DNA from 2 places in the Halobacillus seohaensis genome. Region 1 is predicted to be linked to the other one. Evidence: riboswitches for the same ligand, from Rfam matches in the RefSeq annotation. Region 1 holds a riboswitch; the other holds the start of a gene.
What was found. Region 1 has a riboswitch for S-adenosylmethionine ahead of ACFQIC_RS18220 (homocysteine S-methyltransferase family protein). Riboswitches for the same ligand answer to the same signal wherever they lie in the genome.

Region 1 (7,715 bases):
CATCCTGGACGCGGTTAACAACTTCGGCATTCGGGTGGCCGTACTGGTTATCTGCCCCAGCGCTATAGATGGCGACTTCCGGATTTACACGTTCAAGAAAAGCTGAGCTCGTAGATGTGGAAGAACCGTGGTGACCTAGCTGGAGGATTTCCGTATCTAGATTGGTTTCTCCATTAATCATCTGAGACTCGTCTCCCGTTTCCGCATCTCCCGTAAAAATAAAATCTACTTCTCCGTAGGACATTTTTAATGAAATCGATTCCTGATTTGTTTGCCCCGTTACTGCCTCTGGATACAGCACATCAACTTCTAAAGCACCAATGTCAAAAGTATCTCCTGCACGAGGTTCTTCAAGCTCCGCTCCAGATACTTCAATCATATCCATGACACGAGCATAGGTGTCCGATGTGCTTTCGTTACCTGACATCCAAACTTCATCGACATTAAACTGTTTAATGACCTGATCGAGTTGGCCAATATGATCAGCATCCGGATGGGTTCCCACAGCAATATCAATTTGATCAATGTCCTGACTATCTAGATAGTTAACTACATTATCACTATTCCAATCCCCCGCATCCACTAATATATGAAACGGCTGCCCGTTGTCCTGGAATTCTAGTAGCGTAGCATCTGCTTGCCCTACGTTAATATAATGGGCAGTAAGTTCAGAAGTAAGCTCTGTTTCTTCCGTCTGTTCCTCCTCTGAACTAGCCGATTGATCGTCTACATCCTCTTCATTTTCTATTGACTCCTCTTTGGCTTCCAGCTCAGCATCGCCATCTGAGTCACTAGAATTTGTGGAGTTCTCCGCTTGTTTCTCCGTCTCTACTTGTTCTGTTTGCTCTTCCTGTTGCGCTTGTTCGTCAGTTGATCCTGGAGAACCCTCTCCACATCCTCCTGATAGCACAATAGCTACAACGCTGAAAAATACTAAAAATGGATGTTTGAACATACCGCACCTCCTATTTCATCTATTTTATCATAGGAAAAGTGGGATTTTCGCGGGGGATGTAGGATGAATTTTTCAAAATCTAATGGTACAAACATAAAAAAGTATTTGGCATATACTATAAAGAAAGGAGGTCATTATATGGAGTGGGAAAAGAAAAGTAGAAAAAGAGTAGCAGAAGATATACTAGATTCATTTTCTCAACGATGTTGTGTTCGCAGAAAACCTAAACGAAAACATCATCATCATCACTGTGGTGGCTGTCGTCGTCATAAACACCATTGTTATGATTGATCGTCTGGTAGAAATGCTGATTAAATCCCGCGAGTCTATCGGGGGATTCTTATTTTTCTCTTTGCTATTTTGATTTTGCGAGCGATTATCAAAAAAACACCACCTCCTGCATAACACAACAGGAGATGGCAACTAACTTATTACGCTTTTGTTTTATACGATGTAATATGGGGTTGTAAAGATTTATCTGTTCCAAATAAAAAGTGTTTTTCCATATTTGGAGAATACGTCGAGTTAACAGTAGTCCGTCCAACCGTTTCAGCCACTTCACGCAACATGCTTGGCGAAGCACCACAGCATAACCCTAAGAAGTTTACACCGATATCATGTGATGCTTTTGCCCATTCTGCCAATTCATAGCGATTGCAATATAAGGGATCAAGGGCTGTAGGGAATGTCGTCTCTGTCGGTAAATTACAGGAACACCCTCCATCTGGCAAGTTAAAGAATGTTGGATGCTCTTCAGATGTACGATAAGGAATAGGTAAGGCTCCTACATATCCATCGACCTCAGCACGAATTTTTTCAATGTATGGTTGCATTGTCGCAGGCCCACGGAAACAGTTCATACCTACGACTAATGCACCTTGTTCTTGTAAAAGTCGACAGGCCTCTTCGACCGTATATCCATCTCTCAATACATTTTCACCCATCATTCCAAAAGTAATGACAGCAGGCAAATCATGCTTTTGAATTTCTTCTAAGGCAATTTTTGCTTCTTCATAATAGTAGTAGGTTTCCCCGTTTATAAAATCAACACCTTCTTCTTTACACCATCCCACCATTTCAGCAAACATATTGCGTACGCTTTTAACTGCTTCAGGGTCGTCTGGATTAAACAAGTTCGTATTTGATATATTGCCAGCTACCAACGCCTCTTCCTCAGGATGCTCTTGGGCGACTTCTTTTGCCAAACGAATGGCCTGTCGATTCAAAGGCTCCAGAAGATCTTCCTTTCCAATAATACGCATTTTCTCACGATGTGCGTTATACGTAAAAGCTAAAACAACGTCCGATCCGGCGAGCATATAATCACGGTACGTCTGTTTTAATGCTTGAGGATTATCGAGCGCAACTTCAGGTACGAAGGAGCCAGCTTGTAAGTAACCCCTCCGCTCTAATTCAAATAGGTATCCTTCCCCACAAATCACCGGTCCATCTTGTAAACGTTGTTCCAAACTTCTTTTCATTGCCTAACACCCTCTCCTAGTTTATTCACATATAAAAAGATCCCCATTCGATAAGAAGGGGGATCCGTAAGTACGTTATCCTCTTCTTATCTTCCAGATCATTGACCTGTAGGAATTGGCACCATCTTCAAGTGATTACTTGAAAGGTTGCCGGGCATCAAAGGGCCTAATCCCTCCGCCTCTCTAAATAAGAGTGATTTCATATGTAATTATCTACGCATTATAGCGAATTTTCAAATGGAAAGTCAACCTTTTTTCGAATAATTCTGAAATATGAAATCATATACTTGTCAAAAGGGGGACAAACCGTGACGCATTCCTTTTCAACTTTAAAAACGATCAAGTTTATCATCGCTTTTGTGTTTATTACTTCTGGGATTATGAAACTCATCAATGCTGACCTAGCTGATTTCTTCGTCAGTCTCGGCCTGCCTTATCCGCTAGAAGTCATGTATATAGTCGCTTGGGCAGAAATTGGCTGTGGCATTTTACTATTACTAAATAAGTACATTCGGCAAGCCACATTAGCTCTGCTTCTTATTATAATTGCAGCTATCCTGCTTACTAAAATTCCTGCCTTACATGATGGGTTAATTCCGGCTTTATTTAATGCCAGATTAGACATTGTCATACTCGCATTGCTTATTGTTCTATATAGACAAAGGGGGGTTAGCCATTAAAGAAAAAAAGTGCAAGTCTCCGTTTATTAAACATGCTCGTCTACAAAAAAAGGTAAGGTTGTTCGACTACGAACGGCAGATCCTATGCCAACACCGAACGATCTTGCAGCGCTTCAGAAACCACCCTACAAGACAGGCGTACTACTAGTCATCGTTTATCTTTCAATTCATTTAAGTTTTTTTCAGGCGAAAAAAACCACCTCAAGTACGATGGATACAGTCCGTTTGAGGTGGTTTCTTCATTATAAATTTTCAAAAAATAAACGTAACACATCAGCACCGCCAATGGCTGTTCCTAGAGAACTACCAAGGTTTGCTAAAACAATGATTAGTAGGATACGAGTTACTTTGTTGTTCCAAAATCCTTTGAGACTTGAAACATCTTCAGAAAGCGTTTCAAAATCTTTAACATTTGGACGTCGGAAGTAAGCTTGGACAAACCCTGCAAACCACCCGGCCGCAATCAGCGGATTCAAAGAAGTGATTGGGGCGGCAATAAATGCCGTCAGAATGGCTAGTGGATGGCCTAAAGCCACAGCTGTTCCTATTGCTGAGAACGACCCATTCCATAAAACCCAGCTGATTGTCTGCTGAGTTCCTGCAGCTGGATTCGTATAGAATGTATAGGCAATGATGGAAATAATCAACACGGGAATGGACCAGCCAATCAACTTAGGAACCTTGGACTTTGAAGGCTTTTTATTCAGTTTCTCTAAGTCATGTTCCTTATGTATCTCCTCTTTAATTCCAGGAACGTGAGCAGCACCTAACACGGCAACAATTTTGTTACCAGGAGCTTCTTTAATTTTTTGAGATAAGTACTGGTCTCTTTCATCAATTAAAGGCTTCTTCAGTCTCGGAAAGCTTTTCGTAAAATCCTGAAGCATAGCATCCAGCATATCTTTAGATTTGAGTTTCTCTAGCTCCTCTTCCGACATTTTCTCGTTACTGAAAATACTGAAGATAATTTGCATAAGAAGTTTTGCTTTTCCCTTAAATCCAAGATTACCCCAGATTCGTGCAAAGGTGATTTGAATATTACGATCTGCCAGAACAAGCGTTGCACCTGTGTCATTAGCTGATTCAATACCTTGGATCATTTCTTGCCCTGGTTTAATTCCCATCTGTTTCGCCATTCGCTTTTGAAATGAGGATATTACCATATTCATTAAAAGCAATGTCGCTTTTTTTTGCTTGATGACTTTAAAAATATCGGTTTCCTGCCATTTATTACCGTCTTTAATTGACTGGTATCGTTGTTCATCCAATTCTACACATACAGCGTCCGGCTGTTCAAATTCAATTACTTCTTTTACTTGTTCTGCACTCTTTCTAGATACGTGGGCTGTCCCTATTAGGATCAACTCTTTATTATCTAGATGAATTCTTGTGATATTCTCATCATTGATAGACATAAGGACCTTCCTTTTTTGAACGTTCTTTAAAAAACTACCTCTCTCCATATTAAACTACAATCGAGCAAATGAGAATTATTTTTGTTTGTTTTCCTCATCACACTTCCTCACCAATTGTAAAACAACGTTATTCTTTCCAAAAATTTGGGCAAGCTATCACTACAAGAAAAACTTGTGAACATTATGTGTCTTTTTAAAGAATTTTTTGTTACAATGAATACAATAAAAGTATGCGCTTACAAACTAAATTTAATTGTCCGATAAAGGAGTTGTTTTAAATGGGGATCATAATGATTTTTCTAATGCTTTCAACCGTTACACCTTTTCTCTTTATGAAATTGAGAAAAATGCCGTTGGCTATTGTTCAGTCCGCTTTACTTGTCGGTATGTGGATCTACTATTTTGAGGCGGTTTTCAACGTGGCACCTGCTACATTTTCTCCATTATGGGTTATTTTCTATGGAGGTTTAATTGTTTCCCAAGCCGCTTGGATCATGTTTATCATTTACGTTGTAAACACACAAGACAAGTATCAAAAAAGTTATCAATAAAACAATAACAGGTAAAAATCTCAGTTCACTGAACTGAGATTTTTTAAATGTATTTTCAATTGCTTATTCAACTAAAGCCCCAGATTGTGGAATACTCAGATTCGAGACATTCTGGTGGTTTCCGTTAACAAGGATGGCGTTAGAAGGTCCGGGAAATCACTCGCTTTCCGTGGGCATGAGGTGAGCTTCCTCAGGCTACGCCTTGCGGGATCTCACCGATCATGTTCATCCCACAGGAGTCTTGCGATTTCCCGGACCTTCTTGCTTTTATGAGGAGAACGGAAGCATCAGATGTGGTGATTCAAGTGAAAAGCACTCCCTATGAGTGAGAATTGTGCTAGAAGGTGCTTTCTTGCATATCGCTTAAAGCCTCGGATTATTCAATAAAGGAATGGCGGTTCCGTTGCTTTTCATCGGAGCATGGGGGATGGGAAACCACTCGCTTTCCACTGGGAAGACGGCAAGCCTCCTCGCTCTAAAGCTGAGGCCACTGAAAAAGTGAATTTAATAAGAGAATTAACTCAACCAACAACTATATACGCGAGTGATTTCTTCTTTAACACCAACATGTTGACTGTGATTCTCTGCCTGTGTTAAATGTAAACACTTTTTCAGTAACCTCCTAAAGCTCTGCGGGGTCTCGCCAGTCTATCCTTTCCCGCAGGAGTCTCATGGTTTCCCATCCCCCATGACTATGAAGAGTGGAACGGAACCCTTTTTATGAAAATTGGGGTGTTGTGTGAATATTGCCATTGAAATGATCTACTTATGCCATGAAATTGATCCACTTCTGCCATTAATAGATCCTGTACTATTGATCTGTACTATAAATTCAGAAACGGTTTTCACAAGGAGAGATGGTGATGGTAGGCATACATACCGGGTAAGCTCCTTCTCTTCATATAAACAGGCTATCACACCCGATTTTTAACTTATCTAATGGCGCAATCTGTAATGGCCATATTCCCTGACTGTATCAGTCTTCAATTGGCGTTATATCAGATATCTCATTCTTTAACAGGGACTGTAGAACAGCATGATTCCGATAGAAACATACGGGGTAAATTGGACTTAATCCTCCACTTTGACAGGAAAAAACAATGTGATTTTGGGTAAATAGTTCGGTTTTGGAGTACAAAAACATATGTAGAGGGAAAAATAGTAACAGAATTATCGAACCAATTAACATACTAAATAACATGACAATTGGTAAAGAAAAACGCTTGGACATTTTAATATCCAAGCGTTTTTCTTTATATTTTCTTCTTCAACTAAAGCATCATTTACTTGAAGACTCAGCTTCGAGAAATGTAGGCTATTCATAGATGGGAGTTTGCAACTGGCACACTTGTTCCATATGGTGTAGCGAACACGAAGGCGACTTATGGCAGTAGGGCCGTTCATTAAAAGCAAAGGATGGGTGGCTAGGAAACGGGGAGATTCCCAATCCCCCCATTCGATGTGTGAGAAGCGAATCCCTTTCCCAGAAGGGACTATCTTCCACTATCCGTGTTCTATTGCAATGAACCTCTCTATATAAAGGATTTTAATAGGACCGCCCGCTTTCAAGATTTGCATGCAAACTTAGGAATGGCTGCCTTTTCTTGAAGGGGTATCGAGACACTTATATGGCAAAGGGGCGGAGGGAAACGGTGAGACTCCTATGGGATGTGCGGGACAGATGAGACCCCACAGGACGAAGTCCGAGGAGGCTCAGCGCCCGCCCCATGGAAAGCGAGCCGTTTCCCGCAGCCACAAAATTCACACAAACATATCGAATTCAAGTCTTCAACAATCCTTCTGGGTTTAAGTGCATTTCTTCACAAACTTTAATTATTATTTGCAATAGGTAAGAACTTGTTAATAAAAAATGCCCTCTTCCCCGTTTTCAACCGGAAAGAGGGCATTTGTTTTATTTTATAGCCTTTTTAGGGGCTGATTGAACACAAAGCAACTGCATCATCGCTTGAGAAAAAGCAAAGGCTGCTAGGACAAATAACAATGGTCTCGGTGTATAACTTGAATATAAAGCTCCCCATAAGGAAAAAGATGTCAACATAATGCAAAGTATAAAACCGATCATGTGTTTCCTAGACAAAATCTCGGCCGCATCATCATTCTCTTGGTTGTATAGATTTTCATTAATTTTCAACTACATCACCCACCAAATTTATTAAAAAAGCTTAATGCCCAACAGTTAATGACTTTCGTGTTCTCCCTGTTCTTCTTGTTGCTCATGCTGTTCATGTTCGCCATCATCATGATCATGTGTGAACCCAAACGACATCGTAAAGAGAGAACCGGCAACAACAATGGCCGCTAGAACGGCTCCGTGAAACATCATATTCCATGGAACATGACCGTTATGGCTGTCGGACTCGACGACATGCATAAACATAAACAGCTGGATCCCTGCCTGAATAACTGCAAGAATCATGATTCCAGAGATCACCCACATCTGAGATAGATTAGATTCTAAGGCCACCCAGGCAGCCAAAAGCGTTAAAGCAATCGATAAAATAAAGCCTATGACGTGTTTAGCAGGAATTCGTTTATTATGATCTGTCATATTAAACCACCATCCCAATCAAATAAACACTTGTAAAAATAAAGATCCATACGACGTCTAAAAA
Region 2 (7,715 bases), on a different contig from region 1:
ACATCTCGAAATCAAGTCTTCCGGTAAAGGGGCGATTGTTCAATATGGACGATCTCTTTTCTCCTATTCAGATTGTTAAGATAAAGATAGATGGTATCAAAAAATATGATAGTCTCAAAGGGTAAAATAGAGGTGGTAAAGGTGTTAAGTTATTTTAGGTTCTTCTTATTTATGATTGCCGGTTTTTCATTATGGCAGGTATTGTTCTCATCATTAAACCCTGTAGAGATAATTGGTTTCTCTTTTTTTGCAACTTTTTTCAAATGGTTGTATGAGGTGACTTGGGAAAGAAAAGCAGATGGTACTGATTAATCTTGAAAACAAACCTTTAGCTAAAGAGGGCAATGCTCAATAGAGAACTCTCCTATATTACATAAGTATTGAGTATATGAAGGATTATATCGTGCCATGAGAAATCAAAATCACTTTTGAATGATATAATTGGAGAACAATGTATCAAAAGAAAGGGAGGATGTATCATGACCAAACATAAGATCTATACAATGAGTGTCTCAAGTGTCTATCCTCATTATGTTACGAAGGCAGAGAAAAAAGGGCGTACGAAAGCAGAAGTCGATGAAATCATCCGTTGGTTGACAGGGTATAGCCAGGAAGAGTTAGAAGCGCAACTGGAAAAGCAGACAAACTTTGAGGCCTTCTTTGAAGAAGCTTCCCAACTGAATCCTTCACGTACTTTGATTAAAGGTGTGGTCTGCGGTGTCAGAGTGGAAGACATCGAAGAACCAACTATGCAGGAAATTCGCTATTTGGATAAGCTGATTGATGAATTAGCAAAGGGAAAAGCGATGGAGAAGATTTTGCGAAAATAATAATAAAAAACGAAGAAACACTGCTTCCATTTATAAAATATAAATGAATCGGTGTTTTTTGTTAAAATTAAAAATTCAGGCTAATAACTAGTACAGTAATCTGACTCTTGGGCTAGGTTTAATTCAGCAGAAGAGTTCAGGTTGGGAAGAAGTACTATTTTGTATGATATCCAACCTACTATTAAGAAAGTCAGTGATTATCCTTTTTAAACAGTACATAGAGGTTGTGAAGTTAGGAGTATTTTTTTGAAGAGGCATGTTTTCTTGTTCATTGTAATGATTGTGATTTTAATTGGTTGCAGTAATGGCTCAACAAGTGGCTTTGTTGAATACGAAAAAACAAAATTGAATGATGCTCTTAAAGAGTTGTCTTTCACCCCTGAAATTCCTAAGGTTCTTCCTTATAATCCTTCTAAAACAGAAGTGGATGTGGAAAGCATATCTGAGGACAAAAAAACTTTTTATTTGTTACCTTTATAAGCAAAGATAATGGTAAGACTACTTTTAGTGCTACTAAGATACAAAATGCATTTGATTTTACTGAAGAAAGTGTAAAGATAAATGAAAACCTTGAGGGAAGATATGGTGAGAGAGTGGACGAAAACTCAAAGATATTAAAATGGGGAAAAGATAAGATTTACTACGAATTAATTACTTATGAAGATAGCGTTTCTAAAGATGAATTAGTCAAAGTTGCTGATAGTTTTTACTTAACTGAATGACTATTATATTAATACTAGCTCATAGGTATTGGATGCTGCGAAAACTGATATTATCTCTTCCAGAATAGTGGAGCGAATCCTAAACATAAGGGGTTCGCCTCCTTTATTTTTGTTTTGGGGCAGTTGCTTGTTTCTAACCCGGGATCAATAAGTGAATGTTTTGTTTATATATCTCGTCCATCTCAAAGTATACTGTACAACTGGCGAGACATGGTTTGTTTCAACGTAATAACTATAAGTGTCGTATCATTTTCCACAGATTTTCCACATTTATTGAAAAGGCAAGACCTACTATTATTACATTCCTTTTATGACAGTCTACAAACGGATTATTGAGGACATTATAATGCTTCAGTGTACATAATTGGTGTGTTTACAGCCAATAGGCAGATGTTACAATAGCTACATTATGAATAAGAAAGGGGAATGACATTGAATAAAAAATGGTTATTAAGTTTATCACTAGCCTTTCTTTTATCTGTAACCGTTGCATGCAATGATACAGATGAATCGGCTGAAGACAATAATGAGGAAACTGAAACGCAAGAAGAGGAAAGCGAAGGTAGTGAAGGAAGTGAAGGAAACACAGAACAGCCTGAAATGCCTGAGCCGGACTTAGAAGGCATTCCTGAAGTTGTTGCTGAAGTAAACGGTGAAGAAATAGCGGCAGAAGAGTTTAAGACAACGTATGAAGGACAGTTTCAGCAAATGGCTATGCAGTCACAGATGACTGGGGAAGAGGTTGACCAGGATCAGTTAAAGAAACAGATTGCTGATAGTATGGTTGGTCAGGAGCTTCTTATCCAAGAAGCAACCAGCCGTGATATTGAGGTTTCAGAAGAAGAAATTGATGAAACACTAACGGGATTAGCTGAGGAAAATGGGGTAGAATCCAAGGATAAATTCTTGACTGCTCTGGAAGAACAAGGCATGGGGAAAGAAGAAGTCATGTCTCAGGTTGAAATGCAAGTGAAACTAGATCAGGTTATTGCTAGTGAAGCTGGAGATATCGAGCCAACGGAAGAAGAATTAGAAAAAGCTTATGAACAGGTGAAAGCCCAGCAAGAGCAAATGAGTGAGGGAAATGGTGAAAGCGCAGAAATCCCATCTTTTGAAGAAGCAAAACCAGATCTCGTTAAACAAGTGAAGCGTAAAAAAGAAGGAGAAGCAACTCAAAAGCTAGTTGAAAAACTTCGTGCAGATGCAGACGTTACAGTTAACTTATAATACTTTTAAAGCCAGATCCAAAATGGGATTCTGGCTTTTTTAGTCTTACAGGATTCAAGCACGAGAATATTTTTATGGTTCTATAGTAGGGAAACTTATCCATGAAGTAACCGTTAAAGTGGATGAACAACCAATACATTAAGGCTTCCAACTTAGAGAGAACTAGTAACGGTTTCGTTTATACTAATAAAGGGAAGGGCGCATCCAGAGGTAGTGTAATCTCTACATCATACAGATCATCCTTATTATGATTCCGTCGTTAGGAGCAGAGAAAAGGATCAAAGAGAACGAGCAGCCATTGATGGAGGGAGAATATAGACGAGTTCATTTTTATATTGAGTTGATACAAAAATTAATTCAAACAAAGAAGTTTTTGAGAGGAGAAATAGCATGAAAACACCCAAGATCACCGTCGTGGGTAGCATTAATATGGATCTACTCACTACCATTTCGCGCATTCCTAACAATGGGGAAACGAATTTTGGCGAAGCGTTCACGATGAAACCTGGAGGGAAAGGAGCTAATCAAGCTGTTGCTGCCACACGTTTAGGAGGAGATGTTTCTTTTATTGGTAAAGTTGGAAATGATGCGATTGGTAAGGAACTTCTTGAGCTTTTGAAGAAGGAGAATATTCAGACGAGCACGGTTGGGGTTTCTGAGAGCCGAGCGACAGGAGTTGCAAATATTTTATTAAACGATCATGATAATCGGATTATGGTGGTTTCTGGTGCTAATGAAGAAGTTACGGTGGAGTTTGTTGAGTCGTTTAAAGATACGCTGCGCCAGAGTGATGTTGTGTTAAGTCAATTGGAAGTGCCTAAAGAGACGGTGGAATGGTGTGCTTCCTTTTGTAAGGACCATGGGATTCCGTTTATTTTAAATCCAGCTCCTGCAATTGATTTACCTCAGGAGGCGTGGGCTGATTGTACATACATTACTCCAAATGAAGAGGAAGCAGAGAAGCTTTTTCTCGAAAATAACTATAAGGATCAGTTGATTACAACATTAGGACCACGAGGGGCAAGCTACAATGATAAGATTATCCCTAGCGTTTTTGTGGAAGTAGTTGATACAACAGGAGCAGGTGATACGTTTAATGGAGCATTGGCTTTTTATTTGGGGGCTGAATACTCTGTGGAAAAAGCGATAGCTTATGCAAATGTGGCAGCATCTTTTACTGTGGAAAGTGTGGGGGCACAAGTTGGGATGCCATCTGCGGATCAGGTGGAAAGCAGACGAACATTTTGATATAAAAAAGGACCCAAATCACAGACGTTCGCGGATAAAGACCAATCCGTAAAGGGATTAAGTCTAGGTCTTTCGTTTTTATAGAAAAATTGATACGATATTAGGTATACGACATTTAAATAGTAGCAGATTTCTTATCAAGAGAGGTCGAGGGTATGGCCCTGGGACGCCTCAGCAACCTGTATGTAAACAAGGTGCTAATTCCGACAAGCGGTGAGCTTGAAAGATAAGAAGAGGACCGTTCTTACATACGAGAGTCTCTTCTTATCAGAAGGGGCTTTTTTTAATGTCGATTTTTATAAAAGGAGAGGGTTCATATGGTACACACTAAACGAGCTCCATTTAAAGGGGACCATGTCGGAAGTTTTCTCCGACCTGAGAGAATTAAACAAGCACGTCTTCAAAAGGAAAAAGGGAAAATTTCTGCCGTAGAACTACGGAATATTGAAGATGAAGAAATTATTAATCTAGTAGAAAAGCAAAAACAAGCAGGCCTTCAGTCGATCACAGATGGTGATTTACGTCGCGCTTGGTGGCATTTTGATTTTCTAGAAGGTTTAGTTGGTGTAGAAGGATTTGAAGCTGACCAAGGTATTCAATTTAATGGTGTGGAGACGAAAGCTCATTCTGTTCGTGTTGTCGATAAGGTTGATTTTAATGATCACCCGATGCTTGAGGATTATAAATTTCTCCATTCAGTAGTTGGGGATGATCATGTTGCAAAGTTTACGATTCCTAGTCCAAACATGCTTTTCTTTAGAGGGGATGTTGACAAAGAAGTCTACCCAGAGGAAGAGGTATTATTGAAGGATTTGACGCAAGCTTATAAAAAAGCAATTCAAGCGTTTTACGATGCTGGTTGTCGTTACTTACAGCTGGATGACACATCATGGGCCGTGTTTTTTTCCGAAAAGGGATTGAAAATGATAGAGGAACGTGGGCAAATGCCTGATCAATTGCGCCGTTTATTTGTCCAAGCGATTAATGAATCGATTGCGGATCGTCCAGAGGATATGACGATAACGATGCACATTTGTCGAGGCAATTTCCGCTCTACATATACTTCTTCAGGGGGGTATGATGCGGTGTCTGAAACGCTATTCAACGAGCTGAAAGTCGATGGCCTATTCCTCGAGTATGATGATGAACGTTCTGGTGGACTCGAACCGCTTCGTCACGTGAAACGAAGTGATTTAAAAGTCGTGCTTGGCTTGGTTACATCGAAGTTCCCAGAGCTTGAAAATAAAGAGAATATTAAAGCTCGTATCGCGGAAGCAGCAGAATATCTTCCTGAAGAACAACTTTGCCTAAGCCCACAGTGTGGCTTTGCGTCAACGGAAGAAGGAAATATTTTAACAGAAGAAGAACAGTGGGCAAAAATCCGTCATGTGGTGGAGATTGCTGAGGAAGTGTGGAACTAGAACTTTGTGGGGAGTTAATCGAGGCTCCCCCTTCTTTATATGTATCCCTGCTTTCATCTTGATTCGCGATAAAGTCATATTTTGCGGAAATACGAACATTAATACTTTCCATTCAAACTGCTTTTTGACACTTATGTGACCAAAATGCAGTTTTTTTATTGGCTGGAGGTTATCTTCCTAAAGAGTATAGGAAATAAGGCCGATATAAATAGAAACGAGATTTTTTATTCTTATTGGAGGTATTATATGTTCCAGCTTTTTGCAACAAAAACAAAATCAACTACCCTCGTGTTAGATACTTCCTTCCAGGGGAAAATCGAACTAGAAAATGGTTCGGAACTTGAAAAGCAATTTAAAATGATTGGACTAACCAAACATGATTTATCCATATTAAAAGCTTTACAACCATTGGTAACTGAAAATATTGAACCCATTGTGAACCAATTTTATAAAAACCTCGAGCATCAAGATTCATTGATGGATATTATTAATGACAATAGCTCGGTTGAACGACTAAAGAAAACACTAACGATACATATTCAAGAAATGTTTAATGGTGTGATTGATACTCGTTTTATAGGAAAGAGGAAAAAAATTGCAGAAGTACACGTTCACATCGGATTACAACCGAAATGGTATATGTGTGCTTTCCAGGACTTGCTATTGTCACTTTTAGATATCCTGAAGAAGGAAATAATCGACGTGGAAGAATACAGTCAGGCGATCCGTGCTACTACGAAAATACTAAACTTGGAACAACAAATTGTCCTCGATTTATTTGAACAGGAGAACGTGAGAATTCGTGAGGAAGAAGCTGAGAAAAAGAATAATGCCTATCGTAAAATTGATGAAATGTCTGAGGAGTTAGCCGCTATATCTCAGCAGGCGAGTGCCTCTACTGAACAGCTAACCGAGCAAACCGATAAAATTCTCACAGACTCGAAAAAGGGGACAGAAATCGCTCAAAATGTCGAAGGTCAGTCGACTGAAGGAAAACAACAGCTTGAACTACAACAAAAGCAAATGAATCATATTCAAAATAGCATTAAGCAAATTACTGATGAAATGGATATACTGAAAAATGTAGCAGAAGAAATTAGCCAAATCGTTACAATCGTTTCCTCCATTGCTGAGCAGACAAATTTACTATCGTTAAATGCGTCGATTGAAGCGGCACGAGCTGGGGAGCACGGGGCTGGTTTTACAGTTGTAGCTAATGAAGTGCGGAAACTTTCCGAACAAACGAAGAGTTCGGTTTCAGAAGTGTCTGAATTAATTCAATCGACAAATGGTCAGATCCATAAGGTTTCTAACAACGTCGTTGATATTGACCAACTCATAGTAGATGGTACGGATAAGATGGATCAAATAAATCACTTTTTCACCGAAATCGTGGATGCCATGGGGCAGAATAAGGAGTATAACACAGGGATTGAGAAGGAACTAGAAGGATTCGCGCAGGTGATTCAAGAGATCAATGATGCGGTCGCGCAAGTAGCCTCTTCTTCTCAACAGTTAACAGAAGTTACAGAACAGTCTTAATAAAAGTGGAGAGCTTTTCATGGAAAAGCTCTCCACTTCTTTGTTTCCACTGATCAAAGATAATGAAACTTATATTCTCGCATAAACGTAGTAATAGGAAAACATTTGACGGAGGAGTTAGGATGGACTTCCAATCTGTGCTTCAAGTAAATAATTGTACCGTAAAGATAAACGATACTTCTATCTTAAAAGATGTCACATTTGAAATGATCCCTGGCCGCATAACTGCCCTCGTTGGTCATAACGGTGCGGGGAAGTCGACACTTATGAAAGCAATTATCGGATCTATAGAGAAATCGGAGGGAACCATCCTGATCAATGGTATGAATCAGGATGAGACCTTTGCGGATTATAAGTATCAGTTCAGCTATATTCCAGAAGAGCCACTCCTTCTTAATGAATTAACGGTATTTCAACACTTTCAATTGTACCAAAAAAGCTACGATATCCCGGATGCTATATTCGCTGAACGAGTCAATAAATACACGGAACTATTTGAACTTATGGACCGGCTGGATGAATACCCTGAATCCTTATCAAAAGGGATGAGACAGAAGGCTCAAACGATTTGTGCTTTACTGCCGGATGTCCCGCTTCTTCTGATTGATGAACCATTTATGGGGTTGGATGTGTATGCGGGTGCCGATCTTGAAAAACTTTTATGCGAAAGAAGGGAACAAGGCACAAGCATTCTATTAACCACCCATCAACTTGATAAGGTGCAT

Region 2: another riboswitch for S-adenosylmethionine. It lies ahead of ACFQIC_RS03790 (5-methyltetrahydropteroyltriglutamate--homocysteine S-methyltransferase); the one in region 1 lies ahead of ACFQIC_RS18220 (homocysteine S-methyltransferase family protein).

The regions. Positions count from the first base shown of each region.
Region 1 covers NZ_JBHSZV010000053.1:5,574-13,288, forward strand. Annotated here, with positions in the region: gene ACFQIC_RS18210 (MBL fold metallo-hydrolase) at 1-955, opposite strand, end outside; gene ACFQIC_RS18215 (hypothetical protein) at 1,094-1,246, shown strand; gene ACFQIC_RS18220 (homocysteine S-methyltransferase family protein) at 1,387-2,436, opposite strand; SAM riboswitch class I at 2,520-2,630, opposite strand; gene ACFQIC_RS18225 (DoxX family protein) at 2,745-3,116, shown strand; gene ACFQIC_RS18230 (TraB/GumN family protein) at 3,359-4,531, opposite strand; gene ACFQIC_RS18235 (hypothetical protein) at 4,810-5,082, shown strand; gene ACFQIC_RS18240 (cytochrome C oxidase subunit IV family protein) at 6,995-7,234, opposite strand; gene qoxD (cytochrome aa3 quinol oxidase subunit IV) at 7,280-7,651, opposite strand; gene qoxC (cytochrome aa3 quinol oxidase subunit III) at 7,653-7,715, opposite strand, start outside.
Region 2 covers NZ_JBHSZV010000010.1:130,084-137,798, reverse strand. Annotated here, with positions in the region: gene ACFQIC_RS03810 (DUF2200 domain-containing protein) at 480-830, shown strand; gene ACFQIC_RS03805 (hypothetical protein) at 1,107-1,310, shown strand; gene ACFQIC_RS03800 (SurA N-terminal domain-containing protein) at 1,979-2,779, shown strand; gene rbsK (ribokinase) at 3,170-4,027, shown strand; SAM riboswitch class I at 4,159-4,260, shown strand; gene ACFQIC_RS03790 (5-methyltetrahydropteroyltriglutamate--homocysteine S-methyltransferase) at 4,345-5,448, shown strand; gene ACFQIC_RS03785 (protoglobin domain-containing protein) at 5,695-6,990, shown strand; gene ACFQIC_RS03780 (ABC transporter ATP-binding protein) at 7,113-7,715, shown strand, end outside.